One region of the Rhizobium sp. BK098 genome, then DNA from elsewhere that is predicted to be linked to it. Evidence: riboswitches for the same ligand, from Rfam matches in the RefSeq annotation. Region 1 holds a riboswitch; each other region holds the start of a gene.
What was found. A riboswitch is a leader RNA that binds a small molecule or an ion and turns the genes downstream of it on or off. The one in region 1 is predicted to bind thiamine pyrophosphate.

Region 1 (10,117 bases):
CGCGACGGCACTGGCGATGGCGGCATTGGCGATCATACCGATCTTCACCGCATCCACACGGATGTCGGCAAAGATCGCATTGATCTGATCTGCCACGAAATGGGGGGGCACGGGATGGACGCCGGAGACACCCTGAGTGTTTTGCGCGGTTAAGGCGGTCAGAGCCGCCATTCCATAAACGCCGCGGGCGGAGAAAGCCTTCAGGTCGGCTTGAATGCCAGCACCGCCGGAGGGATCGGAGCCGGCGATAGATAGAACGTTGCGGATCATTGGCGAGCCTCCTTGATGGCTTTCGCGATGATGATTGTCGCCGCTTGCGGGTCCGGTTGTCCGCATATGGCCGAGACGACCGCGAGGCCATCTGCGCCGCACGAAAGGACATCGGCGGTATGAACGGCCTTCAGGCCGCCGATTGCCACTGAAGGAACCGGGCAAAGCCTGACGATGCGGGCAAGCCCGTCAAAGCCGATCGGTTGCTTGTGGTCGGGTTTGGTGGGTGTGGCAAAGACCGGACCGATCCCGGCATAGTCGATGATTCCGGCATCTATGGAGGAGGCGAGAGCCTCCGTTTCCACCGAGAGGCCGAGGATCATGTCCGGGCCGATCAGGCGGCGGGCGTCGGCGGCATTCATATCTTCCTGACCGATGTGAAGGCCATCGGCGCCGATGGCGAGGGCAGCCTCGACATGGTCGTTGACGATCAGCCGGACATTCGTTCCATGCAGGATTTGCTTGAGGGCACGGCCGGTTTCGATCATGGCGGCGGTCGAAGCCTCCTTGTCGCGAAACTGGATCATGGTGGCGCCGCCCGCCACCGCCGCCCGCGTTGTCTCCACCATACCGAGATCACGGCATAGCAGCGGATCGAGGACGAGATAGAGCGAGAGATCGAAGTCTTGCTTCATGCCGCAGATATCCTTGCGTCGCGATCCAGTGTCTTCGGGCTCAAAGCGGCGAGTGCGTCAAGGAAGCGCCAGGAGAAGGAGCCTGGTCCCCCAGCCGCCGCCCCCGCCTGTTCGCCGGCCACGGCAAAGACGGCAAGCGCCGCAACCGTTGCCTCCAGATGTGCATCTGGCGATGCCGCTGCAAAGGCGCCGACGAGGCAGGTAAGGGAGCAGCCGAGTGCGGTTACTTGCGGCATCAATGGCGAACCGCCTGCAATGCGCTTCGCCTTCTGCCCATCCGTCACGAAATCCGTAACGCCGGTGACTGCCACTACGCAGCTGTGCTTTTCCGCGAGTTGAAGGGCGGAATCTTCCGCCTGCTCGACAGCATCGCGGCTATCGACGCCCTGGCCGCGGCTCGTCCCGCCGGCAAGCGCGATGATCTCGGATGCGTTGCCGCGAATGATTGTCGGCTTTAGTTCCAACAAGCGCGTGATGGCATCGCGGCGAAACCCTGTCGCATAATGGGCGACGGGATCGAGGACCCAGGGCTTGCCCGTCTCGTTTGCCGACTGAGCGGCCTTCCGCATGCCCGCAAGCCAGCCGGACGAAAGCGTACCGATATTGATCGTCAGTGCGCCGGAGATAGCGGCAAACTCACCGGCCTCCTCTTCGGCATGTACCATTGCCGGCGATGCGCCGGCGGCAAGCATCACATTGGCCGCAATATTCATGGCGACGAAATTGGTGATGCATTGTACCAGGGGAGGGTTCGCCCGCATGGTGCGAAGTAGATTGCCCGGTGTGATTTGGTCTTGCATATCGCCCCTTTCAGGCGGCGAGACGCGTAGGGACGACGTGCTTCAGCTTCGCGAGGTCCCGAGCGACTTCCTCCGCCAGCATGATCTGGTTCAGGTTCGAAGGGTGCTTCTCAGCCCGCCGGATAGCGGACGCCCCTGTCTCTCATCTCTCTTCTTTTCGCAGACAAAGACGGCGCTGTCACCAGCAAATCATAAATGCGATGCTGACGGTTGGGATCGCCCCCTTTTTTTGGCGATCTATGCAGTAACTGCATGGGTGGAGTGATCCCTTAGCTCTGCAAAAAGCCGTGGGATTCGGCTATATATTTCTCATCGAAGCGACGGGAGCGCCAAGCACGGCTGCTCAGCTTCGAAAGCCCAAGGAAAGGGGATCATCATGAACGTAGCACGCTCTTTCAACAACTGGCGCAAGTATCGTCAGACGGTCGCCGAACTGGGCCGTATGTCCACGCGCGAACTGCACGACCTGGGTATCGATCGCGGTGAGATCCGCAATGTTGCCCGCGCAGCGATCGCTCGCTAACGGCCGAAACGGCTCCTTATAAAAGCTGCATTATGCCGGCGCCTGTTCCCTTGAGCAGGCGCTTTTGCTTTATGGGCATCACCGTTCATTTCCGCGGCGATTGCTGAAGATTGCATCAATCTAGCTCCTTGCTTTTCGCATGACGCATAACTGCCTTGCAAAGAAATGCCTATGAACTGAGCAAAAGACTGGTATGTTCTTTTCATCGAAGCGATGCATCTCCTCCCGCATCCCTTCGCTTGGCAGACGTCCTTATCCTCCTCCCAGGGACGACTGCAGGAATAGCGGAACTCCTCCTCCCATCCGCTGTTCGGTTCTTGTAAAAAGCCTGCCGCTCCTCCTCCCGCGGCAGGCTTTTTCGTCTTGTTGAACTTCCAAGCGATTGAGAATGGCCCGGATCGGTATAGGGATCCTAGCCCGGCGCAGGCGGCATGCGTGCAAAGCAGCCTCGGCGCATTCAAAGAGTTGGGTATCCTCCTCTCGCAAAAATGAAGAGCGGCCCCTATGTGCGATCTATGTAGCGCGCTACATCGAAGATCGCCCAAATTCGATTCCCGAAAAAGGAGGATGCCCATGACCGGCCCTGCCGAATATACCCCGCCGAAAATCTGGACCTGGAACAAGGCCAATGGCGGCCAGTTCGCCAATATCAATCGCCCGATTGCCGGCCCGACTCACGAGAAGGAACTGCCGGTAGGACGCCATCCCCTTCAGCTCTATTCGCTTGGAACGCCCAACGGCGTGAAGGTCACGATTATGCTCGAAGAGCTGCTGGCGCTTGGTCACAGCGGTGCGGAATATGATGCCTGGCTGATCAAGATCGGTGAGGGTGATCAATTCGGCAGCGGTTTCGTTGACATCAATCCGAATTCGAAGATCCCGGCTTTGCTCGACCGAAGTGGCCCGAAGCCGGTTCGCGTTTTCGAATCGGCCTCGATTTTGATGTATCTCGCCGAAAAATTCGGCGCCTTCCTGCCGACCGAGCAGCCGGCTCGGGCCGAATGCATCTCCTGGCTGTTCTGGCAGATGGGCAGCGCGCCCTATCTCGGCGGCGGTTTCGGTCATTTCTACGCCTACGCGCCGACGAAGATCGAATATGCGATCGATCGCTTTGCCATGGAGGTGAAGCGCCAGCTCGACGTGCTGGATCGCCGTCTGGCTGAAAGCGAATATATCGCCGGCAGCGACTATACGATCGCCGATATCGCCATCTGGCCGTGGTACGGCGGTTTGGCCAAGGGGTGGCAGTACGGTGCGGCCGAGTTCCTGCAGGTGCAGGACTACAAGAACGTGCAGCGCTGGGCCGAGCAAATCTACTCGCGTCCTGCCGTCAAGCGCGGCCGCATGGTCAACCGCATGTCGGGCGATCCATCCGAGCAGCTGCGTGAGCGCCACGATGCCAGCGACTTCGAGACGAAGACGCAGGATAAGCTGGAAGCTGCCGGCTGATCCGACCATTCGCTTTGCAGAAATGAGCTCGCGGCCCTCCGGATCGCGAGCTCTTTTATTGCGCTTACTGCGGGTGCTGTCGGTCCCGGCAAGTCAGCCTCGCTCCATCTTGTGAAGCGTAATGTTCGGCTGCCGAGGCTCCCCCGCCCGGCGTAGACCGCGGCGCGATTCTGCAAAGCGTGTCGACATTGGCGAAAGAGGAATGCTTCTCCATGCAGCAAGTTGCTGACGACCGTACCCTGGATAAAAATGCGACTACGGGTGCGTTGTCGAAGCAACAGAGCGAGGCGAGGGATGCGCTGCTGAAACACCTGGTGTCGGGTGGCGATGAACGGCTGGATTGCGATCCGCTCACCGGGCTCAACATGTATGGCTATGGTCCGGCACCACGGCCCGAAGATCTCGCTTTCGGCTCGTCGACGGCATCGACCATATCCGCCGCCGCCTTTGCCACGGTCGAATCCTTTTACGCGGATCTGAGGCGGGAGATGGAAACAAGCTCGCCGACGGCTGTCTATGACCGCGAAATCGGGCGTGTGCGTGACGATCTGCTGCGCTTGCTTGGCCTCGGTCAATCGTCGCAGCCGCGGATCGATGCGATCCTGGCCACGTCAGGCACGGACATCCACCTTTTTTCGGCCGCGCTGCTGGCGGGTGAGGACGAGCCTGCCCTGATGACCATCACGCTGATGGGGAACGAGACGGGCAGCGGCGTCATGATGGCGTCGGCCGGGCGGCATTTCATGAGCCGCGTCAGCAGCGCACGGTCTGTCGCCAAGGGCGAGGAATTGCGGCCAGGGGACGCAACACGCAACGCCACCATTGCCGTGCGCAACAAGGATGGTTCCCTTCGCGCCGATAGCGAGGTGGAAGAGGAGCTGCGCGGCCTCATCGAGCTTGCCCGCGCAGCCGGCCTCAGATGCCTTCTCGTCGTAACAGACGTCTCGAAGACCAGCCTGCTGGCGCCGAGCCTTGAGACCGTCATGCGTCTGAAGGAGCGCTTCGGCACATTGCTGGATATCATGATCGACGCCTGCCAGTTTCGCCTGTCAGCGGCGACGATCCGCGCCTATCTCGCCCATGGTTTCATGGTCGCGCTCACGGGTTCGAAATTCCTCGCCGGGCCGATTTTCAGCGGGGCGCTTCTCTGCCCGCCGCAAATGTCGGAACGCTTCAAATCGCGCACTCTGCCTGCAGCCTTGGCAGATTATTGCGGGAAGGCAGAGTGGCCGGAAGGCTGGGCCGCCCGCAATATCTTGCCGGAGCGCGCCAATCTCGGCCTCCTGCTACGCTGGAAAGCCGCGCTGTTCGAACTCGGATGCTTCCTCGATATTCCTGAAGACCGTGTAGTCAAGGTTTTGTCCATTTTTGCCGAGGCAGTCTCCGATCGTCTTGCGAACGATCCGGCTTTCGAGCCTCTGCAGAGCCGGCCGTTGGAGCGGCGTGAGCTGTGGGGCGCATCATCGGCTCTTCGCTGGGATGAAATTCCCTCCATCTTTTCGTTTTACCTGCGCAATTGCACAGATGGCGCCATGCTGACCGCAGCGGAAATGGCGGCGGTCTACAAGGAGCTGGCCGTCGAAGGCGATGGAGTTGCCCTGGTGCGTCTCGGCCAGCCCGTTCGCTGTGCCGATTTTGGTGATGTACCGGCAAGTGCTCTTAGAATTTGCCTGAGCGCGCCGCTGGTCGTGGCCGCTTCCAGGAGCGATGAAGCGCTCGCAGCGGTGGTTGCGCAAGCGATGCTGGTTCTGGATCGCACCGCCGAGGCAGCGGCCCGGCAAAGGCAAGGCAATGCCAGGGACATGCGCCGCAGCGCCTGAAGTTCACGCGACGGCTTCAGCTGGCGTGGTCGCTCATCGGCAGCGGATCATGAACCTCGGCGCTCGCCCCCGTCAAAGCCGGCGAAATCGCCTCTGACGATGCCGTGTCGCTGGAGCTTGTCGTAGAAGGTCTTCCTGGGAATGCCGAGCGCTTCGATGGTACGGCGTACATCGCCATTGTTCTGCGACAGGGTTTCGCGGATGAGCTCGGCTTCGTAGCGCTCTACTCGAGCGGGCAACGGCAAACCTTCATCCGTCGCCGGCGCTTCGTCAGATTTTGCCGTTGTTGCCGATTCGAGACCGAGCACGAAGCGCTCGGCAAAATGCGAGAGTTCGCGAACGTTGCCCGGCCAGTCGTGCTGCTGCAGATGGCGGCGCACCGCTGTAGATAGGGCGGGCACCTCGCGCTTGAAGCGGCCGGCGGCGCGATCGGCGAAATGGCCGAAGAGCAGGGGAATGTCATCGCGGCGTTCACGCAATGGCGGAATGGAAAGCGTGACAACGTTGAGGCGATAGTAGAGATCCTCGCGAAAATCGCCGCGTTGGCGAGGATCGGCAAGATCGACCTTCGCTGCCGCGACGACGCGAAGATCGACGGGACGAACTTCATTGGTGCCGAGCGGTGTCACCTCGCGCATTTCCAGCACGCGCAGCATCTGCACCTGGATTGCCGGCGGCATGCTTTCGATCTCGTCGAGAAACAGGGTGCCGGCGCTTGAATGTTCGATGCGCCCAACGCGCTTCTTCTGGGCGCCAGTAAAAGCGCCCGGTTCGTGGCCGAAAAGCTCGCTCTCGATCACGGTTTCGGGCAGGGCACCACAATTCAACGCAACGAAATTGCCCTTCGCTCGCCGGCTCCAGCGATGCAGCAGGCTCGCCACCACTTCCTTACCGCTGCCAGTCTCGCCCGTGACAAGCACATCGACATCCGTATCGGCGATCTGCCGCAGCGTATGGCGCAGCCGCTCAATGGCAGGAGTCTGTCCGATCAGCGGCAGATCGCCCTGTGCCTGTTCGGCCACTTGCCGCAGCACCCGATTTTCCAGCACAAGCCGTCGCTTTTCAGCTGCTCGCCGCACGCTCTGCACAAGCCGATCCGTGGCGAAGGGCTTCGCGATGAAATCATAAGCGCCATCCTGGATCGCCTGAACCGCCATCGGAATATCGCCATGACCCGTCATGAGAATGACCGGCAGATCGGCGTCGAGCGCCTTGATGCGGGCAAAGAGCTGCTGCCCGTCCATCTGCGGCATGCGGATATCGGAAACGACGACACCGGCAAAATCGGCCTTGAGAGCATGGAGCGCTTCGCTTGCGGCAGAAAAGGCGGAGACGCCAAAGCCAGCCAGTTCAAGCGTCTGCTTCGTCGCCCTCAACAGATCCTTGTCGTCGTCGATGAGGAAAACGGGGAAACTCTCACTCATGGTGTGGCCTTGCGCAAATGGACGGTGAAGCGTGTGCCGCTGTCATTGCTCTCGACATCGATCCGGCCGCCATAGTCGACGACGATATCCTTTGAAATGACGAGACCAAGACCGAGGCCTTTTTCCTTGGACGTGTTGAAGGGTGTAAACAGCGAGTCGAGGATCGCCGCCGGAATGCCAGGCCCGTTGTCCGAAACTACGATCTCGACTTCCTCTGAAGTTTCGCGCACTGACACCTCCACCTTGGCCTCGTCGCGACCTTCAAGGGCCTCTAGAGCATTTTGAAAGAGGTTGATCAGCACTTGCTCCAGCCGGATGCGGGTCCCGACAACGCCGAGCCCCGTTGGTGGCAACTCGATCTTCAGCGCATCCAGGCGGCCGGCAAAGCGGCTCCTCAGCAGGACCACGGCCCCCTCTATCACGCTTCTGAGATCAACCGGCTCCGGTGCGGTCCTTCCCTTACGGGCGAAGGCTTTCAGTTCTTCGGTGATCGTGCCGATACGCTCCGTCAGCGCCGCGATTGCCGAAAGGTTTTCCTTCACCGGCTCCGTCTGCCGCCGGTCGAGGAAGACATTGGCATTCTCAGCATAGGCACGGATTGTCGCCACCGGCTGATTGATTTCATGGGCTACGCCGGCGGCGACCTGACCCAGGATGGCAAGGCGATTGGCCTGTACGAGATCCTGCTGCACACCCTGCAGCTTGGCTTCCGTCGCACGGTGGTCTGCAATTTCCGCCTCCAGCCGGTCGCGGGCCTGGCTTAAGTCCTCCGTGCGCTCAAGAACCCGGCGTTCCAACTCATCACGCGCGATCCTGCTCACGGCGATCTGCATGGCGGAAACATCGCGGCGGCGCAGCAGGAAAGCGGCGAATGCGAGGATCGGCAGAAGGACGGTCAAGGCGAGGAAGCGTGTCTCGCGCACGGACGAGGCGATCGCCTGATCGGTCGGGATCAGATAGCCGAGCTGCCAGGGCGTCGATGGAACCGCGACCGCCAGCCGCAAATATTCCGCAGCGCTGCTTCCAGGCAGAATGGCACGCACGATGGTTGCATCCGGGCCAATTTCTTCGGGATGGCTGACCGGAAGGGGCGAAAGCGGTGCTGCGCCGAATTGCAGACTTTTTCGAATCGCGTCGGCTTCCTCGCGCGCAAGCGGAGCGGTCGTCATGAAGCGCCATGAGGGCAGGCTGGTGATGAGCACGACACCGCGTTCGTCAGTCACGTAAGCAGGGCGGCCGGTCTCGCTCCAGTCAGCCTCCAGCTGATCGAACTCCATCTTCACCACAACGACACCAAGCGCAGAGCCGACATCGCCGACACGGCGGGAAATGTAGAGGCCGGGGCGATTGCTGACGGTGCCGAGTGCATAATGCTCAGCGGTTCCCGTTTCCATGGCTTTGCGGAAATAGTCGCGAAAGGAATAGTCGTTGCCGACGAAACTCAACGGTTCTCGCCAGTTGCTGGAAGCCATGGCAACGCCGTCCTTGCCGGTGACGTAAAGGACGGATGCGCTGGTGCCCGAGACGAGACTTTCAAGCTTACGGTCCAGGGCGACAACATCGTCGATGTGCTTCTCGGCGAGCGCATCTCGCACCTGCTGATCGTCGGCCAGCAAGAGCGGCAGGGCGCGCGGACGTTCGAGGACTGCGCGCAGCAGGGCAACCTTGAGGTTCGCATCCGTGTGCCCCTGCCTCTGCAGCGTTTCTATTGCCGAGAGCCGACCATAGAAATTCGCGCCATAAAGACCAGCCGCAATGACAGCCGCACTTAGAAACGCAAACACGAGCCAGACCCGGCGTGAGCGCCGGCCCAGTTGCTCGGGCGTTAGAAATCGTTCGTTGGCCGGGCGCTGCAGCATTGCCGTATTGTGCATGATTTCGCGCGCGCCGCAATTCGATCTGTGCGAATAATCGCACAGATCGATGATCTTCGATCCGGGTCGGAAATTAAAATTCAACAAAAGCAATGTGTTAAAATCATGGCGCGCATTTGGCACGGTCATTGCAACGGATGATGAAACAGTCGGAGGCTGTTGAATTCTAGTCGTCGCCCGGAGGGCCGAGAGATCGGTTGGGCTTAACGGAGGACATCATGATTGCTCCCATCGCTGCCGCGGAAACGCGCGCCAAAGTTCCCTTCTACCGGCATCTCTATGTGCAGGTTCTCACCGCCATCGCTGCCGGCATCCTGCTTGGTCACTATTATCCGCAGCTCGGCACGTCGTTGCAGCCGCTCGGCGATGCCTTCATCAAGCTGGTGCGCATGGTCATCGCGCCCGTCATCTTCCTGACGGTCACGACCGGCATCGCCGGCATGTCGGACTTGAAGAAATTCGGTCGCGTCGTCGGCAAGTCGTTCATCTACTTCCTGACCTTCTCGACTTTGGCGCTGATCGTCGGTCTCATCATTGCCAACGTCGTGCAGCCGGGTGCCGGCATGCACATCAATCCGGCGACGCTGGATACGAAGGCCGTCAACAACTATGCGGCACAGGCCCATGACGCCTCGGTCGTCGGCTTCCTGATGAACATCATTCCGGATACCATCGTCGGCGCTTTCGCCAAGGGCGATATTCTCCAGGTGCTGTTCTTCTCGGTCGTCTTCGGCATTGCGCTTGGCGCTGCCGGCGAACGCGGCCGCCCGGTGACGGATTTCCTGCAAGCACTAACCACGCCGATCTTCCGCATGGTTGCCCTGCTGATGAAGTTTGCTCCCATCGGTGCCTTCGGCGCCATGGCGTTTACCATCGGCAAATATGGTATCGGCACGATCGCCAATCTGGCCTTCCTGATCGGCACCTTCTACGCCACGTCGCTGCTGTTCGTGCTCGTCGTGCTCGGCGCCGTTGCCCGCTATAATGGCTTCTCGATCCTGGCGCTGATCCGCTACATCAAGGAAGAGCTGCTGCTCGTTCTCGGCACCTCGTCGTCCGAAGCTGCATTGCCGGGCCTGATGAACAAGATGGAGCGTGCCGGCTGCAAACGCTCCGTCGTCGGCCTCGTCATCCCCACGGGTTACTCCTTCAACTTGGACGGCACCAATATATATATGACGCTGGCGGCGCTGTTCATCGCACAGGCAACCGATACGCCGCTGACCTTCGGCGACCAGATCCTGCTGCTGCTCGTCGCCATGTTGAGCTCCAAGGGTGCTGCCGGCATCACCGGTGCAGGCTTCATCACGCTTGCCGCGACG
Region 2 (10,117 bases), on a different contig from region 1:
GATCCGCGTTTACCCGGACGGCTTCGACCTCTTGCTGTAGCCGATTTTGGCACCGGTTGCATAGCGAGACTCCGTTTAAATATGGCAGCGTTGTATTTTAGCAAGCATTTCCGAGGACTTTCAGCCGCTTCGCTAGACGAAATTAAGGCGAAGCCGGCGGCAAGCTGTCATGACACAATCAATGTTGCAGAAATGTGGTCAATGCCGGAATCCCGCCCGCCTGCAGGAAGGTTTCGATGGGCGCGGTAAGCTTGATCGTGCCGCCGTCGATGAAGACGGCGTGGTCGGCAAGGCGCCGCACTTCGGCCGGGTCATGCGAGACGATCAGCACCGTATTGCCGGTTTCGCGATGCAGAATTTTCAGAAGTTCGACCATGCCGGAGCGCAGGCCGGGATCGAGCGCGGCGAAAGGCTCGTCCAGCAACAGGATTGGCTTGTCGCGCACCAGAGCCCGAGCGAAAGCCGCGCGCTGGCGCTCGCCGCCGGAAAGCGTTCCCGGCTTGCGCTTTTCAAAACCGGCTAGTCCGACCCGCGCCAAAGCCTCCGAGACCTTTTGACGATCCTCCTTCGAAAGCCTCGATGACGGGCTGATGCCAAGGCCGACATTGGTGAAGAGATCGAGATGAGCGAAGAGGTTGTTGTCCTGGAAGATGAGAGACACCGGCCGTTCGGCGGGATGCAGGCGGCTCACGTCCTGTCCGGCGAGCAGGATACGGCCGCGGTCAGGCTGTTCGAAGCCGGCCAGTAAATTGAGAAAGGTGGATTTGCCCGACCCTGACGGCCCGGCAATGGCGATGATCTTACCCTGCGGCAATGCGCAATCGAAGCGGAAGTCATGCGTGCCGAGGCGCAGTTCGACCCCTTCCATGCTGATGCCTTCTGCCTTCATGATGCTGCTGTCAGTCATTTCGCCTGCTTTCGTCATCCGGCGCGCCCTGGCCCGCGGTTCCGGCTATGGTCAGGAGAAGGCATACCAAGCCGAGGATCAAGGCATATCCGTCGGCGTCGTTGGTGCGGTAGCTGCCGAGCTTGCTGTAGACCAGCCAGGGCAGGGTCATCAGGCTATCGGAGCCGAAGAGTGCGACGGCGCCGAGATCGCCGAGCGACAGGGCCATGGCGAAGGAGAGCGCCGTGAAGAGCGGTTTGCGCAGACCCGGCCAATCGACCACGCGCAGGCGCGCAGTGCCGTGAAGGCCGAGGCTTGCCGCCAGCCGCCCGGTGCGGCTGACATGGACCGTATAGGCCGGCTCGATGACGCGAATGACAAAGGGCAGCGCCATCAGCGCATTGATGACAATGATGAGGACGGCCGCAAAGCGGCTGGGATCGCCCAATGGCCTGAGCGCCAGGAACCAGCCGGTTGCCAGCACGATCGGTGGCACCAGCAGGATGAGGGAGGAGCTTGCGCCTAATGCGAGCGCCAGGCCGCGCAAGCTGAGGGACTTTCGGCGATCCGCCGATATCACCGAGCGGGCGCGAATGATCGCGAAGGATGTCAGCACGGCCAGAAGGCCCGCAGCAAGCGCGATTGCAAGACTTGTGACTGCCGCCTGCAGGAAGATTGGCTGGGAGACGAGCTTGAAAAGATTGGCCTCGAGGCCGGTCACGACGACCGCAGCAAGCGGCATGCCGAGAAAGAGCGTCGCGGCCGCCAGCAATGCAGCATCGATGCATCGCGCAGCCATCCGCTGTCCATCGATGCGGCGCAGCGCTCGCCCGCCGGTGAGCCCATGATCGTCGGGAGCTCGAAACAGCGTCATGACGCCGAGCACAAGCAGGGTGACGACGATCTGCAGCAGCGACAGCATCACGGCGCGGCCGGGATCGAAATCGAAGCGAAGCGCCTGGTAGATCGCCACTTCCAGCGTCGTTGCGGCCGGGCCGCCGCCGAGGATCAGGACCAGCGTGAAGCTGGTGGCGCAGAGCATGAAGATCAGGCCGGCGATGCCGGGAATGAGGCCGTGCAGGATAGGCCATTCGATGAAGCGGAAGACCGAGATGGGCCGCATGCCGAGTCCGCCGGCCACGAGCCAATATTCCGCTGGCACACGCTCCAGTCCGGCCAGCATCAGTCGGCAGGCGAGCGGCATGTTGAAGAAGACATGCGCAAGCAGGATACCGGCCAGGCCATAGATGCTGACGGGCTGCGACAGGCCGAGTGCTGATAGCGCCTGATTGATGAGCCCCTGCCTGCCCCATATGCCGAGCAGGCCTAGTGCGCCGATCAGCACCGGCAGGCCCATCGGCACGGCCATCAGTCGGATCAGCCACAGCCGGCCGGGAAAGCGCGGCTGGCGCGCCAATGCGCGGGCGACCGGAATGGCGAGCACAATGGAGAGCAGTGTCGAAAGCACCGCCTGCAGCAGTGTGAAGCGTAGGATGCGCAGTAGATATGGGTCTGTGAGCGAGGTGTCGCTGCCGGATTCGATGCCGGCGGAGATAAGAACAAGAACGGCGATCCCGACGAAGAGCGCAATGCTGCCGAGGCTGAACGCCCCGCCGGAAATAGCGCGTCTTCGCTCGGGTGCCGTGAGTATGATCAAGGCATCAGTTGCCGCTGGTGGCGGTCAGCCATTCGTCGATCCAGGCTTTACGGTTCTTGTCGACGTCCGCAGGGCTCATCAGGAAGGTCTTCGACGGCACGACGAGCTTGCTGAAGGCATCCGGCAGCGGCTCGGAAGTGGCGGAAACCGGCATCATCCAGTTGCTTGTCGGAATGATGTCTTGGAAGCCGGTGGAGATCATGAATTTCAGGAAATCGCGGGCAAGTTCCTTGTTCGGCGAGGACTTGATGAGGCCAGCGACCTCGATCTGAATGTAATGCCCTTCCGAGAAGGCGGCGGCCTGATAGCGATCGGTCTTGTCTTCGATCATGTGATAGGCCGGTGACGTCGTGTAGGAGAGCACCATCGGCGCTTCGCCCTTGGTGAACAGGTCGTAGGCTTCCGACCAGCCGGGAGTGACCGTCAGGATGCGGCCTTTGAGCTTCGCCCAGGCATCGGCGGATTTGTCGCCATAGATCGACTTGACCCAGAGCAGCAGGCCGAGACCCGGCGTCGAGGTGCGCGGATCCTCGATGACGATCTTCTGATTGGGATCGCCTTCGACGAGATCCTTCATGCTCTTGGGCGGGTTCTTGACGGTCTGGCTATCATAGATCACGGCGAAATGGCCGTAGTCGTAGGGCACGAAGACGTCGTCCTTGAAACCGCCGGGAACCTTGAGGGCCGAGGTGTCGACGCCGCTTGCGTCGAAGAGGCCTGTATCCTTCGCTTCGTCGATGAGATTAGTGTCGAGGCCGAGAACGACATCGGCCTTAGTGCCGGTCCCTTCCAGCTTTAGGCGGGAGAGGAGCGCGACGCCATCGGTGACGGCGACGTAGTTGACCGTGCAGCCGCAGGTCTTTTCGAAGGCGGCCTTGACCTTGGCGCCAGGACCCCAGTCGGCCGTGAAGCTTTCATAGGTGTAGATGGTCAGGGTCTTGTCGGCTGCTTCAGCCGTCTGAGCAGCAAAAAACGTTGCGCCGGCGGCAAGGGCCAGGCCGGTGAAGAATGACAATAGCGATCGGTTTTGCACGACAGCGCCTCCACTTTGGTTTCGTCTTGAAGGGGAAAGGGCGCTATGATTTCGTCACGCGTCTAATCCCTCCGCCGGTGTTAGCCGGATCAGGTTCCGCGGGTTGGCCGGTGAAAGCCTCTCAGCCAAATGTCCTGAAGGACATAAGGCACCCCGTTAGAGCGTCGGCAGATTTAGCCTTGTGACGGAGGGATGACAAGGGAAATGATTCCCTTGCCGATTGCAGCAGGAAGGATTTACTCGGCAGCCTCCGCGACCGCCGGGCTTTCGAATTTCTTCGCGGCACCCGGGAGCTGCACATTCTTCAGCGTCAGCGAGGTCAGGAGACCAAACATGCAAATGCCGGCTGCCGTCATGAACAACGGGCTGAAGGCGCTCGCATAGGCGTTGGCGACGGCCTCGCGGGTAATCTCGGGCAAGGCGGCCATCATCTTCGGTGTCAGCTCCTCGATGTTCGGTACGCCGGATATGGAGACACCGACATTGCCGAGTTTGGCGGCGATGATGGCGCCGTAAATGGAGATGGCGATGGAGGCGCCGCCCATGCGCGACAACGTGACGGCACCGGTCGCGGCGCCGACGTCACGGGCGGCCGCTGCATTCTGTACGCCGATAACGGGCACCTGCTGGGCAAGGCCGATGCCGATGCCGTGCAGCAGCATCAGGCCGCCAATGAGGACGATGGGCGTGCCGGCATGGACGAAGGCGAGCGAGGCGAATGCGATGGTGCTGCAGCTGGCGCTGGCGACGGCAAACGGCTTGTAACGGCCTTTGGCCGCGATCAGCCGGCCGGCGGAGAGCGAGCCGCAGACGATGCCGCCGGTCAGGAGAATGAACAGCAGCCCGGCCATGGAGGGAGAAAGGCCTGTCGTCGTCTGCAGGAAGAGCGCGAAGTAATTGACCATGCCGATGGCGACGGCGCCGCTGGTGATCGAGAGGATCAGCAGAAGGCCGAATGTCGGATTGCGGAACAGCGTCATTGGCACAATCGGCTCGGGCGCGCGGCGCTCTATGAAGACCCAGGCGATGGCGCAGATCACTCCGAAGGCAATAATACCAAGGCATTGCGGCGATAGCAGCGACCCGAAGAGTTCGCTTCCGTCGGCAGCAAGCACAATGCTTGTCGTCGTCAGGGCAAGGACGATGGCGCCGGCATAATCGATCTTCGGACGGCGGGCAGGCTTGCGGTAGGGCAGCATGAAGGCCAGGCCGGCAAGCACGATGAAGCCGATCGGCACGTTGACGAGGAAGATCGAACGCCAGCCGAAAAGATCGCTCATCGTGCCGCCGAGAACGGGGCCGATGGCGCCCGACGCCATCAGCACGAGGCTCGAATAGCTCTGGTAGCGCGCACGCTCGCGCGGCTCGAAAAGATCGGCGTTGACGGCGAAGATCGAGACCATGATGCCGCCCCCGCCGAAGCCTTGAAGGACGCGGGCGGCGATCAGTGTATCCATCGAGACGGCTAGACCGCAGACGGCAGAGCCGACCGTGAAGATCGCGATCGCCGTCATCATCACATATTTGCGGCCGAAGAGATCACCGAGCTTGCCGTAGACGGGCATGACGGCGGAAAGTGAGAGAAGATAGGCCGATCCGATCCAGCCGAAGCGATCCAGATGCCCGAACTCGCCGACGATCGTGGGCAGTGCCGTCGAGACGATCTGGTTGTCGAGCGTTGCCATGAACATGGCAGTCATCAGAAAGAGGAAAAGAATAAGCCGCCGTTTGTGATCCGCCACGAGCGGTGTGAAGCTTGTCTGCATGTCCATGGAGCAAGAACCCGAACTGGGCCGGAACGCTGCGCTATCGAGCGAATGCGCGGGACGCCCGGTCTTCATGGGTGAATATATGTGCTATTAGCATATAATTGTCAATGGCAGGTGAATGCCATTTGCATGTTTTGTTTCGTCCCGACCTCTGCTATGCTTTAGGGATGACATCTGCGCCGAATACAAAAGATATCGAAGTTCCGACGCTGGCCGAAGACGAGAAGTTTCTGCGCATCGGTCAGGCGATGATGCGCATGCGCTTGCTGACCGGCCGTCGCATGATCGGCAGGCTCGCCATTCAACATGTGGCCCCGGGGCTTGAGCTTTCGCATCTCGATGTGCTCGATGTCGTGCGGCGGGCGGAAGATACGGGCGAAGTGACCGTCGGCACGATTGCCGAGCTCTTGCGCATCGATCCATCGCGCGCGAGCCGCATCACTGCCGACATGGTGGCGCGTGGTGTGTTGCGCCGTAAGGCATCGCAGGCGGACGCGCGGCGTATCGTCGTGGTGCTGACCGCACTCGGGCAGCGTTTGCTGTCGGAAATCCAGGTGCAGAAATACGCCGTTATCGGAAGCATCTTTGCCGATTGGTCGCCCGAAGACATCGAAAGCTTTTCGTTTCTCTTCGATCGTTATGTCAGCGGCTATGAACGTGTCGTCCAGGCCGCCATGAAGGAAACGACCGAATGATCGGCTTCGCCGCACCGTTCCGGTGACGGCGCTCTTCCCTAGAGATAGGACTTTGCGCTATGGGCTTGCCTCATGAGCCAGTCCACCACCTTCACCATCCTGCTCGGCGGCGAGCTTCGCCTGACGGAGCGATTGCGCGCTGCGGTTTCCGGCAGCCGCTTCATAGCGGCTGACGGCGGCATGCGCCATGCCCTCGCGATCGGGGTGGAACCGGAGCTGTGGGTTGGCGATTTTGATTCCACGCCTGCCGATCTGCAGGGAGCCTTTCCGAATGTGCCCAGGCAGCCCTATCCGGCGGCGAAGGCTGCGACCGACGGCGAGATCGCCGTCTCGGAAGCGATCGATCGCGGCGCCACGAGACTGATCCTGGCGGGCGCCATGGGCGGCGAGCGCTCCGATCATGCGATCCAGCACCTGTTTTATGGTATCCAGCTCGCCGAAAAAGGCTTCGACGTGCTGTTGACGTCGGGTGACGAGGAGGCGGTGCCGCTTCCGTCAGGCGATCTCACGCTGGCACTGCCGGCTGGCTCGCTGTTCTCCGTTCTTGGTTTCAGCGATCTGACGGGTCTTTTCATCGACAACGCCCGTTACCCCTTGCGCGATTTTCATTTGCCCTTCGGCGCATCGCGCACCATTTCCAACGTGGCGGAAGGCGATGTGCGCTTTTCGCTCGGCAGCGGCAGGGCCATTGTTCTTGCCCGCCCTTATGACCTTTCCGGAGTCTGATCTTGGCCCCTCCCATTCTGAAACTCGACGACATCTTTCTGAGCTTCGGCGGTGCGCCGTTGCTCGCCGGTGCCGGCCTGCAGGTGGAGCCGGGCGACAAGATCTGCCTTGTCGGACGCAATGGTTCCGGCAAGTCGACGCTGTTGAAGATCGCCGCCGGTCTCGTCGAAGCGCAATCGGGCGAAGTCTTCCGTCATCCGTCGTCGACCGTGCGCTATCTTGAGCAGGCACCTGATTTTGCCGGTTACAAGACGGTGGCGGCCTATGCCGAGGCCGGTCTTGGGCCTGGCGATGATCCCTATCGCGTCACCTATCTGCTCTCTCATCTCGGCCTGACCGGCGAAGAGGATCCGAAGAACCTTTCCGGCGGTGAAGCGCGCCGCGCGGCACTGGCGCGCGTTCTGGCGCCCGAACCGGATATCCTGCTGCTCGACGAGCCGACGAACCATTTGGACTTGCCGACCATCGAATGGCTGGAAGGCGAGCTGCAGAAGAGCCGCAGCGCGCTCGTTCTGATCTCGCACGACCGGCGTTTCCTGGAGAAGGTTTCGACCGCGACCGTCTGGCTCGATCGCGGCACTTCGCGTCGTCTGGACAGGGGCTTTGGCCATTTCGAAGCCTGGCGCGACCAGGTGCTGGAAGCCGAAGAGCTGGAGCAGCACAAGCTCGGCAAGCAGATCGAGCGCGAAGAGCACTGGCTGCGCTACGGCGTGACGGCGCGGCGCAAGCGCAACATGCGCCGCCTTGGCGAATTGCAGGATATGCGCTCGCGCTATCGCGGTCACAAAGGCGCTTTGGGCACGGTACAGGCGGCTGCTTCCGATGCGCAGGAAAGCGGCAAGCTGGTGATCGAGGCGGACAAGATCACCAAGTCCTATAATGAGCGGGTCATCGTCGCGCCGTTCTCGATCCGCGTACATCGCGGCGATTGCATCGGCCTCGTCGGCCCGAACGGCGCCGGCAAGACGACGCTTCTGAAGATGCTGACCGGGCAGCTGGAGCCGGATAGCGGCACTGTAAAGCTCGGCACCAATCTGGAAATCGCCACCCTCGACCAGAAGCGCGAGGAGCTGAACCCGGAAGATACGCTCGCCAACTATCTGACCGACGGTCGCGGCGAGAACCTGCTCGTCAATGGTGAGCAGCGGCATGTGACCGGCTATATGAAGGAATTCCTGTTCCAGCCGGAGCAGGCGCGCACGCCGATTAGGAACCTCTCCGGCGGCGAACGCGCGCGGCTGATGCTGGCCCGTATCCTGTCGCGGCCGACCAATCTTTTGATCCTCGACGAACCGACGAACGATCTCGACATCGAGACGCTCGACCTGCTGCAGGAAATCGTCTCCGGCTTTGCCGGTACGGTCATCCTCGTCAGCCACGATCGCGATTTCCTCGACCGTACCGTGACCTCGACGATCGCGCCCGCCGATCCGGAAGAGCCCGACGGGCGCTGGATCGAATATGCCGGCGGCTATTCCGACATGCTCGCTCAGCGCAAGGGGGCAATCGAGGAGCGCAAGCGGGCGGAAAAAGCAGCCGAAAAGCCGAAATTGGCCGAAGCTTCAGCGCCGGCCGGCGAGAGCTCGAAGGGAAAGGGCAAGCTTTCCTACAAGCAGAAATTTGCGCTCGAAAACCTGCCGAAGGAAATGGCGAAGGCGGAAGCCGAGATTGCCGCGCGCGAAAAGAAAATGGCCGATCCGAACCTCTTTTCCAAGGATCCCGCAACCTTCAACCGCCTTGCGGCGGAAATGGAAAAGCTGCGCGAAAGCCTGATCAAGATGGAAGAGGAATGGCTGGAGCTCGAAATGCTGCGCGAGGAGCTGGAGGGCTGATGTTTCTATCGGCTCATCCTATGCGCGTCTTTACTATCCAGTAAAAACAATCGGTTGCGCTCGATCGCTGGCGGTTCATTCCCTGTTGTCGAATCCGATAAACCGTTTATACATAAACGCATGTTGCCGGACCACGCTCCGGTTGATACCCCCGGGCCGGCGCGGCCCGTGGCGCATGTTGGGGAAGTCCGAAGCGACCTGGTTTCACCGCGCCTGATGGCGACAGGTTCTTCGCGGAAAGTTGCAGACAAATTTCGTGAGCGTACCGCAATGACGGCGCCTGCTGCCGCGTGCGGTTTTTCAAGGGGTGCTTCATGCCGATGCTGCCGCGTGCCGTCTTGTTGAGCTGTGTTATTGCCGTTTTATCGAGTGCCCAGGCGCTTGCGCAGGGTGCGCCGCCGGCACCGCCCGTTACGGTCGCCAAACCTGTCGTTCGCGATGTCGTCGATAGCGACGAGTTCATCGGGCGCTTCCAGGCGGTCGATGAGGTTTCCGTGCGCTCGCGGGTCGGCGGTTACCTGCAGGAGGTGCATTTCCAGGACGGCGCGATCGTCAAGCAGGGAGATCTACTTTTTGTCATCGACCAGCGGCCCTTCATCACTGCTCTGAACGAGGCGACTGCCTCGCTGGAAGTGGCAAAATCGTCGCTGACGCTTGCTGATGCGCAATATAAGCGGGCGGAATCCCTGTCGACGACGGGCAGCCAGTCGGCTTCGACGCTTGATGATCGACGCCGCGATCTCATTTCGGCGCAGGCGAATGTGCGCGGTGCGCAGGCGACGGTCGATCGCGCCAATCTGGACATGGATTTCACCAGGATTACCGCGCCGCTCAGCGGCCGTATCGACCGGCGCCTGATTTCGGTCGGCAATCTCGTACAGGCTGATCAGACCGTGCTGACGACCATTGTGTCGCTCGATCCCATCGATTTCTATTTCGATGTCGATGAGCGCCGGCTGCTCTCCTACGCTGACGAGGCCCGCAAGAATGGCAGCGCCCTGCAGCAGGGCGGTGGCGGTCTCGATGTGACCGTGACGATTGCCGATTCCAAGCAGAAGCCCTTCAAGGGCAAGCTCGATTTCGCGGAAAACCGTGTCGACAACGAGACCGGAACGATCCGCGTCCGTGCCCGCTTTCCCAATCCCAATCTCGTTCTGCAACCCGGCCTTTTCGGACGTATTCAGGTGCAGGGGTCCAACAGCTACAAGGCGATCCTCGTGCCGGATGAAGCCATCGGTTCGGATCAGAACCAGCGCGTCGTCTATACTGTCGATACCGCCGGCAACATCACGCCGAAATCCGTGCGTCTCGGGCCGAAGCTCTATGGCTATCGCGTCATCCGCGACGGCATGAGCGGCGACGAGACCATTGTCGTCAACGGGCTGATGCGTATCCGGCCCGGTGTCAAGGTGACGCCCCAGCTGATCGAGCTGCCGCAGCAGGCGACGAATGACGAGCCGCCGGCCCAGGCCGATGCACAGGGGACGAGCCAATGAGGTTTTCCCACTTCTTCGTCGAT
Region 3 (10,117 bases), on a different contig from region 1:
GTCGAAATTTGGCGACCCGAACCGGAAACCCTTGCCGGGCGAGCATTCCCGGAGCGCAATGCCTATCCGAGGACGCACGGACTATAATTTACCGCATAAAATAAATTTGCCGGCGGTTCCGGCCGCCGGCAAATCCGAATCAAACGATGCCTCCATTCAGGCGGACGCATCGTTTATTGCCTAATTACAAACGCGAATGCGCTCGTAATGCCAGCCATAGTCATACTCGTTCTGGACGCGGCGATCCTCGTACCAGCACCTGGGCGGCGGCGGGGCGACTTCATAAACCGGGCCCCTGTTGGCAAGAGCGCCGCCAACAAGCAGGCCGCCGAGAAGACCGGCAGCAACGCCGCCGGCGATCGCGCCCCCATTGCCATGGTGGTGATGACGACGCCAATCGTCATGGCCGCGCCAGTCACCGCGATGGCCGTCGTAATACTGTGCCTGTGCGCTGCTGACGGGCGCCAATGCGCCGCCTACGACCGTAGCGGCCAGCAAAACCGTAAGAACCGTCTTCTTTATCATGACTACCTCCAAAGCAGTCTTTGTGCTCAGCGAATACGCGAGTCATCTAATTAACGCCTTCAGCATGATTATGTTCAGCTGAATATTCTATGAATGGCCCGTTCATCGGGCAATAGCGGCTGAAAACAGCCCCTTGCATGGGCTCCTGAGGGGCGATCTTGTCAATTTGGAGGCGTCTGCCGGCTCGCCGCCACCCATTCGAGCGTTCGCGATTCGGGGTCGGCATTGTGGGTGATATCCGTTACGACCGCGGCGATATCGGCGCCATGCTCGAATACGCCCGCAAGACGTTCGACCGTCAGGCCGCCGATCGCAACGAGAGGCCGGTTGCCGATGCGCGCCTTCCACGCGCCGATCCGATCGAGGCCTTGGGGTGCCCAGAGCATAACCTTGAGGACGGTCGGATAGATCGGCCCCAGCGCTATATAATCGGGTTCGGCAGCAAGCGCCGTCTCCAGCTCCGCCTCGTCATGTGTCGAAAGCCCCAGCTTCAATCCGGCATCCCGTATGGCGGAGAGATCGGCAGAAGCGAGATCCTCCTGGCCGAGATGGATGAAATCGCAACCCTCCTCGATTGCCAGCTGCCAATAGTCGTTGACGATCAATTGGCACTCATGCGCGGCGCAAATTGCCTTCGCCTCGCGAATTTCCGCGCGGATCTCAGGCGTTGAGCGATCCTTGATGCGCAACTGTACCAGCTTGACGCCGAGCGGCACCAATCGCCTGATCCAGGCGGCGCTATCGACGATGAGGTAGAAGGGATCGAGCGTCATGCGAACACCGGCTTTCCGATCACTGGTGTCGATGGCACCGCCATATCGCGCGGCTCAAGCATGCCGGCGCCGTATGCCTGCCGGCCGGCATCGATGGCCTTGGCGAAGGCTTCCGCCATCGCGACCGGATCGCCGGCCCCGGCAACCGCTGTGTTGAGCAGCACGGCATCGAAGCCGAGCTCCATGACGGTCGCTGCATGCGAAGGCCTGCCGATGCCGGCGTCCACTACCAGCGGAACCTCAGGAAAATGTGCCCGCATCGATCGCAGAGCGGATAGATTGAGCGGTCCGGCCGCCGTTCCGATCGGCGCGCACCAGGGCATCAGCACCTTGCATCCGGCTTCCAGCAGCCGCTCGGCGACGATGAGATCGTCCGTCGTGTAGGGGAAGACCTCGAAGCCGTCATCGGTGAGGATTCTCGCCGCCTCCACCAGCGCGAAGACGTCGGGCTGCAGCGTATCGTGATTGCCGATCACCTCGAGCTTGATCCAATTGGTCCGAAAGACCTCGCGCGCCATTTTCGCGGTCAGTACTGCTTCCGATACGCCGTGGCAGCCTGCTGTATTGGGAAGGACGCGAACGCCGAGTTCGCGGATCATCTCGAAGAATGCGCCGCCATTACGCCCGCCTGCCGTTTCCCGGCGCAGCGATACAGTCGCGATCCCGGTTTGCGAACGTTTGACAGCTTCCGCCAGTACGGCCGGGGAGGGATAGCGCGCCGTGCCGAGAAGAAGGCGCGATATAATTTGGGTTCCGTAGAGTTCAAGCATGGTCAGCCTCCCTGCATTGGCGTCAGGATCTCGATCCTGTCATCGTCGGTTAGGATATGGTCGCCGCGTTCCTCGCTATGGACGAGTTCGCCGTTGACGGCGGTTGCCAGCCACTCGCCCTCATATTCGAGAGCCGTGAGAAGTTGCGAAAGCGTCGTTGCTTCGACGATCTGCGCTTCGCCATTGATGATCAGGCGCATTGGCGGCTCCTTTCGTCGTGTCCGGAAAAGACGAGATCGGCGGCTTTCTCGGCCATCGCGGGCGCGAGCAGGAAGCCATGGCGATAGAGGCCGTTGACAAGGATGGCTTTGCCCTGCCGCGTCACGCGCGGAAGGTTGTCTGTAAAGGCAGGGCGGATGCCGGCGCCGGTTTCGACCACCGCAGCTTCGGCAAAGGCCGGATGCAGCGCATAGGCTGCGTTCAAGAGTTCCATCAGCGAACGGGCGGTGATCGGCCCTTTGAAGTCGGTCTCGATCATCGTCGCACCGACCATGAACAGGCCTTCGCCGCGCGGCACGATATAGACGGGAAAACGTGGATGCAGCAGGCGGACGGGGCGCGAAAGCACGATCTCATCGCTCTGCAGATAGAGCATTTCGCCGCGTACGCCGCGCAAATCGCGGATGCGGCCGATGCGGGCAGCTCCCGTGCAATCGATGATTTCAGAGAAGCTATCGTCATCCACGAGCCCGTCGATAAAGGTGACGCCTTTTGCAGATAGATCGCCCTTCAACGATTGCAGGACCTCGCGGGGATTGAGATGTGCTTCCTGCGGAAAGAACAGGCCCTGGCGGAATCGGCCGGCAAGCGAAGGCTCAAGGGTGGCGATTTCGTCTTCGTCCACCCAGCGATAGTCCGTCGTGCGGCCGGCGAATCGCTTCAGCTCGTTTTGATCGCGGTTCGGCGCGACGACGAGCGTTCCATTGCGGACGATCTTGCCAGGCAGAATCGCTTCCCATCGATCGGCGGAATCACGGCCGAGCGTCAGCACAGCCTCATCGGCACTTTCGCACTCGCACCATGGCGCCAGCATGCCGCCGGCAAGCCAGGAGGCGGCATGATGAAAATTCCGGCTTGGATCTGAGATCGTGACCTCCGCTCCGCGCCGGACTAGCTCGTGGGCGACCGTGAGGCCGGCAACGCCGGCCCCTTTAACGAGAATACGCATGTCATTCAGCCGGCTGTGCAGGGGTTTCGACCGGCATATAGAGGTCTCCGCCCTCTCGATACTTGGCCGCCATGGCTTCCAGCCCTTCCTTCTGCGCTTCGGCGCGGATGTCGTGCGAAATCCGCATCGAGCAGAATTTCGGACCGCACATCGAGCAGAAATGGGCCACCTTATGAGCTTCTTTCGGCAGGGTTTCGTCGTGGAAGCTGCGAGCCGTGTCCGGATCGAGCGAAAGGTTGAACTGATCCTCCCAACGGAATTCGAACCGGGCGCGCGACAGAGCATCGTCACGAACCTGCGCGGCCGGATGACCTTTGGCGAGATCCGCCGCATGCGCTGCGATCTTGTAGGTGATGACGCCTGTCTTGACGTCGTTGCGATCGGGCAGACCAAGGTGCTCCTTCGGCGTGACGTAGCAGAGCATCGCCGTCCCGAACCAGCCGATCATGGCAGCGCCGATGCCCGATGTGATGTGGTCATAGCCGGGCGCGATATCCGTCGTTAGCGGCCCGAGCGTGTAAAAGGGCGCCTCGCCGCAGACGGAAAGCTGCTTGTCCATGTTTTCCTTGATCTTGTGCATCGGCACATGGCCGGGGCCTTCGATCATCACCTGGCAATCCTTGGCCCAGGCGATCTTCGTCAGCTCGCCGAGTGTTTCCAGTTCGGCGAATTGTGCGGCGTCGTTGGCATCAGCTATCGAGCCGGGGCGCAGGCCGTCGCCGAGCGAGAAGGAGACGTCATAGGCACGGCAGATATCGCAGATTTCCTCGAAATGCTCGTAAAGGAAGCTCTCGCGATGGTGATGCAGACACCACTTGGCCATGATCGAACCGCCGCGCGAGACGATGCCGGTGACGCGATTGACGGTGAGCGGGATGTAATGCAGCCGCACACCGGCATGGATGGTGAAATAGTCGACGCCCTGTTCCGCCTGCTCGATCAGCGTGTCGCGATAGATTTCCCAGGTCAGTTCCTCGGCAATGCCGCCGACCTTTTCCAGTGCCTGATAGAGCGGTACGGTGCCGATCGGCAGCGGCGAATTGCGGATGATCCATTCGCGGATGTTGTGGATGTTGCGGCCGGTCGAAAGGTCCATGACGGTATCGGCACCCCAGCGGGCAGCCCAGACCATCTTCTCGACCTCCTCCGCCATTGAGGAGGTGACTGCGGAATTGCCGATATTGGCGTTGATCTTCACCAGGAAGTTCCGGCCGATGATCATCGGCTCGCTTTCGGAGTGATTGATGTTGGCCGGAATGATCGCCCGGCCGCTCGCAACTTCCTGGCGGACGAATTCCGGGGTGACATGATCCGGAATATGGGCGCCGAAGCTTTCGCCATCGCGAATCAGGGCTTCTGCCTTGGCCTTGCGGCCGAGATTTTCGCGAATGGCGATGAATTCCATTTCCGGCGTGATGATGCCGGCGCGCGCATAGGCGAGTTGGGTGACCGCCTTGCCGTCTTTCGCCCGCAGGGGCTGGCGCTTGGCCGGAAATTCCGGTGTCAGCCGCTCGCCGGTGACGAAACCATTGTCTTCAGGGCGCACATGCCGGCCTTCATAAGTCTCGACATCGCCGCGAGCGAGAACCCAGTCGCGGCGTAGCTGAGATAGACCCTCCTCGATGCGGATATCGGCGCCCTCGATTGTGTAGGGGCCGGAAGAATCATAAACAATGACAGGCGGCTCGCCCGAGGTCGGATGGACGCTGATTTCGCGCATCGGCACGCGGATGTCCGGGTGGATCTCTCCGGGAACATAGATTTTCGCGGATGCCGGCAGCGGGCCGGTGGTGACGGTCGGAGTGAGGTTCTTTGCGGCAATATTCATGGTTTGAGGCTCCAAGTTGCAGTTGGAGACCCAGTCAATCAGCCGGAATGATGAAAAGACGCCGGCATGGAATCCAGGCGGGAATCCGAAGCCTTCGAGCGCTTGCACCGTCCCTACGCCAGTATGAACTGGATCAGGTTCAACGGGTCACTGCGCAACAGGAGGCAAAGCCTCATTGTCCAGCAGTATCTCAGCCCCTTGCCGGGACCCCCCTGGTGAATACGGAAAGGCTATGCCTTACCCTTGTTCTCTGTCAACCCCGCAACGACGGTCGCGTTTTCTCAATCGATTGACCAGTGTGGCGCGGGGGCGGCTTGGATTCTATAGGGGCGAGCCTCCTATAGGCGCGATCATCATCTTCGATGACGCTGCTCTTGATCTAAGCCCGTTCCCGCATAAATGGTACCGATGAAAATTCCGGATCTCGAGCCTGATTGGGGAAGGCTGTCTCGATTTGGTGCGAATTCTTGAACCTTGGCGACGGCCGACTATTCCGGCAGTAAAAGGCTCAGCCCGCCGCCAGTTGCATTTAAGCAACAGCAATCAAGTCTAATGCCGGGGCGGGTTTCACAGAATTGACAAACATACGGGCTGTTTGTAAACCAAATATAGGACATAACTGTCTTACGGACGAGCAATCGGCCGGATCGGTAGAGGCATTTCAAAACCTTTGCCGCGGGGTGAATTATGGAGGTTAGAGGGGACTCAAGCCGACATCAGGTGCGTATCTGCCGGACTGCCCGGTTGCGTTTAAACCGACGTAATCCTCAGGGTGGTGTTCCAGCTTTGTACTCGCGGTAAATTGGAATGCATATTGCAACCAGGAGTTTAAAATGAACATCAAGAGCCTTCTTCTCGGCTCCGCTGCTGCGCTGGCAGCAGTTTCTGGCGCCCATGCGGCTGACGCGATCGTCGCTGCTGAGCCCGAGCCGCTGGAATACGTTCGCATCTGCGACGCATACGGCGCTGGCTACTTCTTCATTCCAGGCACCGAAACCTGCCTCAAGATCGGCGGCCGCGTCCGTACCGAAGGCGAGTGGTACGATGCCTACAACCCGAACAGCCATAACGGTACGCTGTGGCACACCCGTGCGGAGCTGAGCGTCGACACGGCAACCGACACCGAATACGGCCCGCTGAAGACCAACACGGTCATCCGTTGGGACTGGAATGACGGCAACTCCACCTCCACGAAGCTGCTGTTCGCAAACATCAGCCTCGGCGGTTTCCTCGTTGGTAAGGCTGACTCCCAGTACAACTCCTACATCGGTTATGCCGGCGACGTCATCAACGACGACGTGATCTATGACGGTCCGTACGAACTCAACCAGTTGACCTACAACTACGACGCCGGCAACGGCTTCACGGCTGTGATCTCGGTTGAAGACTCGAACTCCAGCGGTTCTGGCGCTTCCTATGGCTCCAGCTGGTGGTCTGACGACAAGGGCAACCACTACGCTCCTGACGTCGTTGCCGGTGCTGGCTTCAAGTCCGGCGCATGGGGCTTCAAGGTCGTTGGCGGTTACGACTCGATCGTCGAAGAAGGCGCCATCAAGGCTCGTGTCGATGCTGACTTCGGTACCTTCTCGGCCTTCTTGATGGGCGGCTGGAACACCGACGGCGACAAGCTGAACAAGTATGCCGGCACCAACCTCGATCGTTCGGCTTGCCCGGTTAACGATGCATCGAAGTGCGGCTGGGGTGACTGGGCTGTTTGGGGCGGCGTTGGCGTTCCGATCAACGAAAAGCTGAAGTGGAACCTGCAGCTCGCCTACACCGACTCGAAGATTTTTGCCGCAACCACCAACGTCAAGTGGAACCCGGTCAAGAACCTGCTCATCGAGCCGGAAGTCTCCTACACCAACTTCGATTCTGTGAACCAGGATCAGTGGGCTGGTATCCTGCGCTTCGAGCGTAGCTTCTAATATTGAATTACCCGGCTCAATGCCGGGTAAGAGAAGCCTGACGTTCCAATCCGTCAGGCTTCTTTCATCGATCGGTTGACCTCCGATCAAAGCAAAGGATCTGGCTTTCCCTCCGGATCCTTTTTTATTTCCAGCTTTGGGAAATCGGTTCAGCTCCCGGCAGAAGCTTCAAACTGCCGTCGTTGGTTCTCTTCAATTCCGAAGAGACCACCGTTCTAGGCTTTTTCCGGTATCATCGCGGCAATCGCCAGTTCCTGCGTCTGTGCAAGCGGGAACCAGGTTTTAAGCACCATCTTTATGAACATCTGTCCACACGGGACCAGTTCGAAGCTGCCTCGGTCGAGGGTCCATTCGGTGATCAGGCCGCCGATGACCGCTGTCAATGCGGAAGAGGCAGTATCCGGCGTCCAGGGAGGCGGAAGTTTTGTCTTTTCATCCATAAGGGTGAATATGCGTTCGAAATTTTCGTGCATGTCGTGCCGAAACGAACTCGCACGGCTCGTGGTGCCGTCGCAAAACGCCATGTCGAGATGCATCATAACTTTCAGCATGCTACGCTTGCGCGGGTCGCTGTGGATATCGTCAAATATCGCGGCTATGGTATCGGCGATGAGATCGAGCGGGTTGGGCGGCAGTTCCTTCGACATCCGCTCCGCCAGATCCTTGAACGGCTGCTGGGCCTCGTCGCGGATCGCAAACATCAGCCCTTGCTTGTTCTTGAAATGCCAATGCACTGCCCCCCGCGTGACACCGGCGGCTACGGCTATCTCTTCCAGGCTGACATTCTCGTAGCCCTTGTCGAGAAACAGAGCTTTTGCGGATTGCAAAATCTCGTTCCTCGTTTCTGCCGCCTCCTCCTTAGTTCGCCTCATTCACCTCTCCACAGAAACCGATGTTCAAGCTGCGCCCCTCTTATTGATATTCTTCTTCCATCATACCGTTCAGTGCTGGAGCCCATATACCAGCGATGCTCAACGGAGTGGAGGTATTTATCTATCCTCAAAAATTGAGCAAGCAAATCGTAACAGAATATATCCTGTCAAGCGCTATAAGCCACGCGCAAGTTTCCGTGAGCAATTTCCCCATGTTGTGAAGTGAAAATCGGAAAGTGCAAATGCTGATATAGCCATGATGGCGAAATATATTGGCCGGGCGATCCCCGGTCCGCTTGTTCCGGAAGCGATGCAGCGTTCAAGTTGAAACCTATGATGCATTTAGCCTGCGGCGTTCGCAGATCCGTCAGCTCATATCGATCATCGAAGTCTTGATCCCGCCGTCATGCGGCGGGTCTGACCGCCATGGCTTTGGTCGAACTGGCGGAACCGGTCGACAAGCGATCTGCTGCAGCTCTGACCTAGCTTGAGCTTTCGTCTGTCTTTTTGCAAGCTGACAATAGTTCGAGCGCAAATCGTCTTTCAGCGTGGAAAGAGAATTCGAAAATTCCTGGCATAAGAGCGACGGATTTGCATAAGCGCCGCGTTCAATTCTCGTGAACCCGCGTTTGATGTCGAAGGATGATACGCTGACCGAGATGCTGCGATCCAAGTGGCACTGTTTGCCGACTATAAGGCCGAGGTGCCATGCAACTATCGCAGTGAACTGGAGCGGTGGCGATTGTCGATGAAGTGGGATCGCGCGCCCAAGAGTGGCGACCAGGATGAGGATCTACTTGGCCGAATCGCTGCAGGCGATGTTTCGGCGATGCGCATGATGGTCGCGCGGCAATTGCCGCGCATCGTCGCCGTCGCGACCCGCATGCTTGGCGATGCGGCCGAGGCCGAAGATGTGGCGCAGGAGACATTTTTGCGCATCTGGCGAAATGCCGGCGGCTGGCGCCAGCGCAACGCGCGCTTCAGCACCTGGGTGCATCGTGTGGCGATCAACCTTTGCTATGATCGCCTGCGCCGCCGCAAGGACGTTCTTGCCGAACATCCGCCTGACATCGAATATGAAGGGCCGGCGCCGGATGCGGACTTGATGAGCGAGGATGATCCGTCGAGACGCGTCGAACGGGCCTTGCAGATGATTGCGTCCCGGCAGCGCGAGGCGATCATTCTGGTTTATTATCAGGCGCTGTCGAATGTCGAGGCGGCTGAGGTCATGGATGTCAGTGTCGATGCACTGGAAAGCCTGCTTGCGCGTGGAAGGCGCTCCTTGCAGGGGCTTTTGTTGAAGGATGAGGGCGATGGTTGAAAATATCGCGGGTCCGATGAATGCCGAGCGGTTTGAAGCACTGACTGCGGCCTATGGCAGTGATATCGGCCGATGGCCGCAGGCCGAGCGCGCAGCCGCGCGGGATTTTGCCAAGGGTACCGCCGCCGTGCAAACACTTGCGCGCGCCGCCGATCTGGATGCGCTGCTCGACACCTACGTCGTAAGACCCCGTCACACCGGCCTGGAAGAGCGAATCCTCGCAAAGCTCGTGCGGCGCCTGACGATACGAAACTGGTTCCGCTTCGGTTCGGCCGGGATCGGCCTTGTGGGGGTCGGCATCGCCGGCGCGCTTGCCGGCAGCATTGCAATCGCCGTCTTGGTTCCGAGCCTGACATCCGATACCTCGATCGTCTCAGATGGAACTGCGACCATGTTCGGCGATATCGGACCGGACGCGGGTACAGCACAGCAGGACAGCCAATGACGGAACGCAGCTTTCGAATAGTGGTCATTTTTCTTTTGGTGCTGAATACGTTCCTGGTCGGAGCATTGGCCGGTGGTGGGCTGACCTGGATACGTAAGACGCAGGCGCGGGCCGGAATGATGCCGCTAGCCGGCGAGCAATTGCCATCGACCCAGAAGAAAGCTTTGCGCGCCGCCCTCAACGAGGCACGCAAGGGCGAGCGCCAGACCATTCTCGAGGCGCAGCAGGCAAAGATCGATGCAGCCTCCATCCTCGGTCAACCCACGCTCGATACGGCGGCGCTTTCGGCGGCGCTGGCAAGGGCACGCGATGCCGATATGGCCCTGAGGGCGAAGGTCGAACAACGTGCCGTCGATTTTGCGGCAACGCTTTCCTACGACGAGCGTCGGGCGCTATCGGAAAGCCTGGTCCGCCGCAGCATGCCCAGGGCTGCCGCTGCCACAAAATGATCACACTTACCGAGCGACGGATCGAAACCAAGCCTGCGTTA

Region 2: it holds a riboswitch for thiamine pyrophosphate, as region 1 does, so the genes downstream of both, thiB (thiamine ABC transporter substrate binding subunit) here and thiM (hydroxyethylthiazole kinase) in region 1, are expected to answer to the same signal.
Region 3: it holds a riboswitch for thiamine pyrophosphate, as region 1 does, so the genes downstream of both, thiC (phosphomethylpyrimidine synthase ThiC) here and thiM (hydroxyethylthiazole kinase) in region 1, are expected to answer to the same signal.

The regions. Positions count from the first base shown of each region.
Region 1 covers NZ_JACHYY010000007.1:90,298-100,414, reverse strand. The annotation lists gene thiD (bifunctional hydroxymethylpyrimidine kinase/phosphomethylpyrimidine kinase) at 1-270, opposite strand, end outside; gene thiE (thiamine phosphate synthase) at 267-905, opposite strand; gene thiM (hydroxyethylthiazole kinase) at 902-1,705, opposite strand; TPP riboswitch at 1,756-1,852, opposite strand; gene FHT73_RS18845 (DUF1127 domain-containing protein) at 2,082-2,228, shown strand; gene yghU (glutathione-dependent disulfide-bond oxidoreductase) at 2,802-3,677, shown strand; gene FHT73_RS18835 (hypothetical protein) at 3,890-5,497, shown strand; gene FHT73_RS18830 (sigma-54 dependent transcriptional regulator) at 5,545-6,921, opposite strand; gene FHT73_RS18825 (sensor histidine kinase) at 6,918-8,795, opposite strand; gene FHT73_RS18820 (dicarboxylate/amino acid:cation symporter) at 9,014-10,117, shown strand, end outside.
Region 2 covers NZ_JACHYY010000005.1:190,199-200,315, reverse strand. The annotation lists gene FHT73_RS15405 (ATP-binding cassette domain-containing protein) at 179-907, opposite strand; gene thiP (thiamine/thiamine pyrophosphate ABC transporter permease ThiP) at 900-2,540, opposite strand; gene thiB (thiamine ABC transporter substrate binding subunit) at 2,548-3,540, opposite strand; TPP riboswitch at 3,626-3,742, opposite strand; gene FHT73_RS15390 (MDR family MFS transporter) at 3,813-5,348, opposite strand; gene FHT73_RS15385 (MarR family winged helix-turn-helix transcriptional regulator) at 5,513-6,040, shown strand; gene FHT73_RS15380 (thiamine diphosphokinase) at 6,113-6,766, shown strand; gene FHT73_RS15375 (ABC-F family ATP-binding cassette domain-containing protein) at 6,769-8,598, shown strand; gene FHT73_RS15370 (efflux RND transporter periplasmic adaptor subunit) at 8,913-10,094, shown strand; gene FHT73_RS15365 (multidrug efflux RND transporter permease subunit) at 10,091-10,117, shown strand, end outside.
Region 3 covers NZ_JACHYY010000004.1:506,511-516,627, forward strand. The annotation lists gene FHT73_RS14355 (DUF1989 domain-containing protein) at 1-87, shown strand, start outside; gene FHT73_RS14360 (hypothetical protein) at 181-525, opposite strand; gene FHT73_RS14365 (thiamine phosphate synthase) at 687-1,298, opposite strand; gene FHT73_RS14370 (thiazole synthase) at 1,295-2,068, opposite strand; gene thiS (sulfur carrier protein ThiS) at 2,071-2,268, opposite strand; gene thiO (glycine oxidase ThiO) at 2,259-3,236, opposite strand; gene thiC (phosphomethylpyrimidine synthase ThiC) at 3,238-5,064, opposite strand; TPP riboswitch at 5,157-5,288, opposite strand; gene FHT73_RS14390 (porin) at 5,898-6,989, shown strand; gene FHT73_RS14395 (TetR/AcrR family transcriptional regulator) at 7,205-7,690, opposite strand; partial or broken gene FHT73_RS29505 (TetR family transcriptional regulator) at 7,691-7,861, opposite strand; gene FHT73_RS14400 (RNA polymerase sigma factor) at 8,610-9,182, shown strand; gene FHT73_RS14405 (hypothetical protein) at 9,175-9,627, shown strand; gene FHT73_RS14410 (periplasmic heavy metal sensor) at 9,624-10,076, shown strand.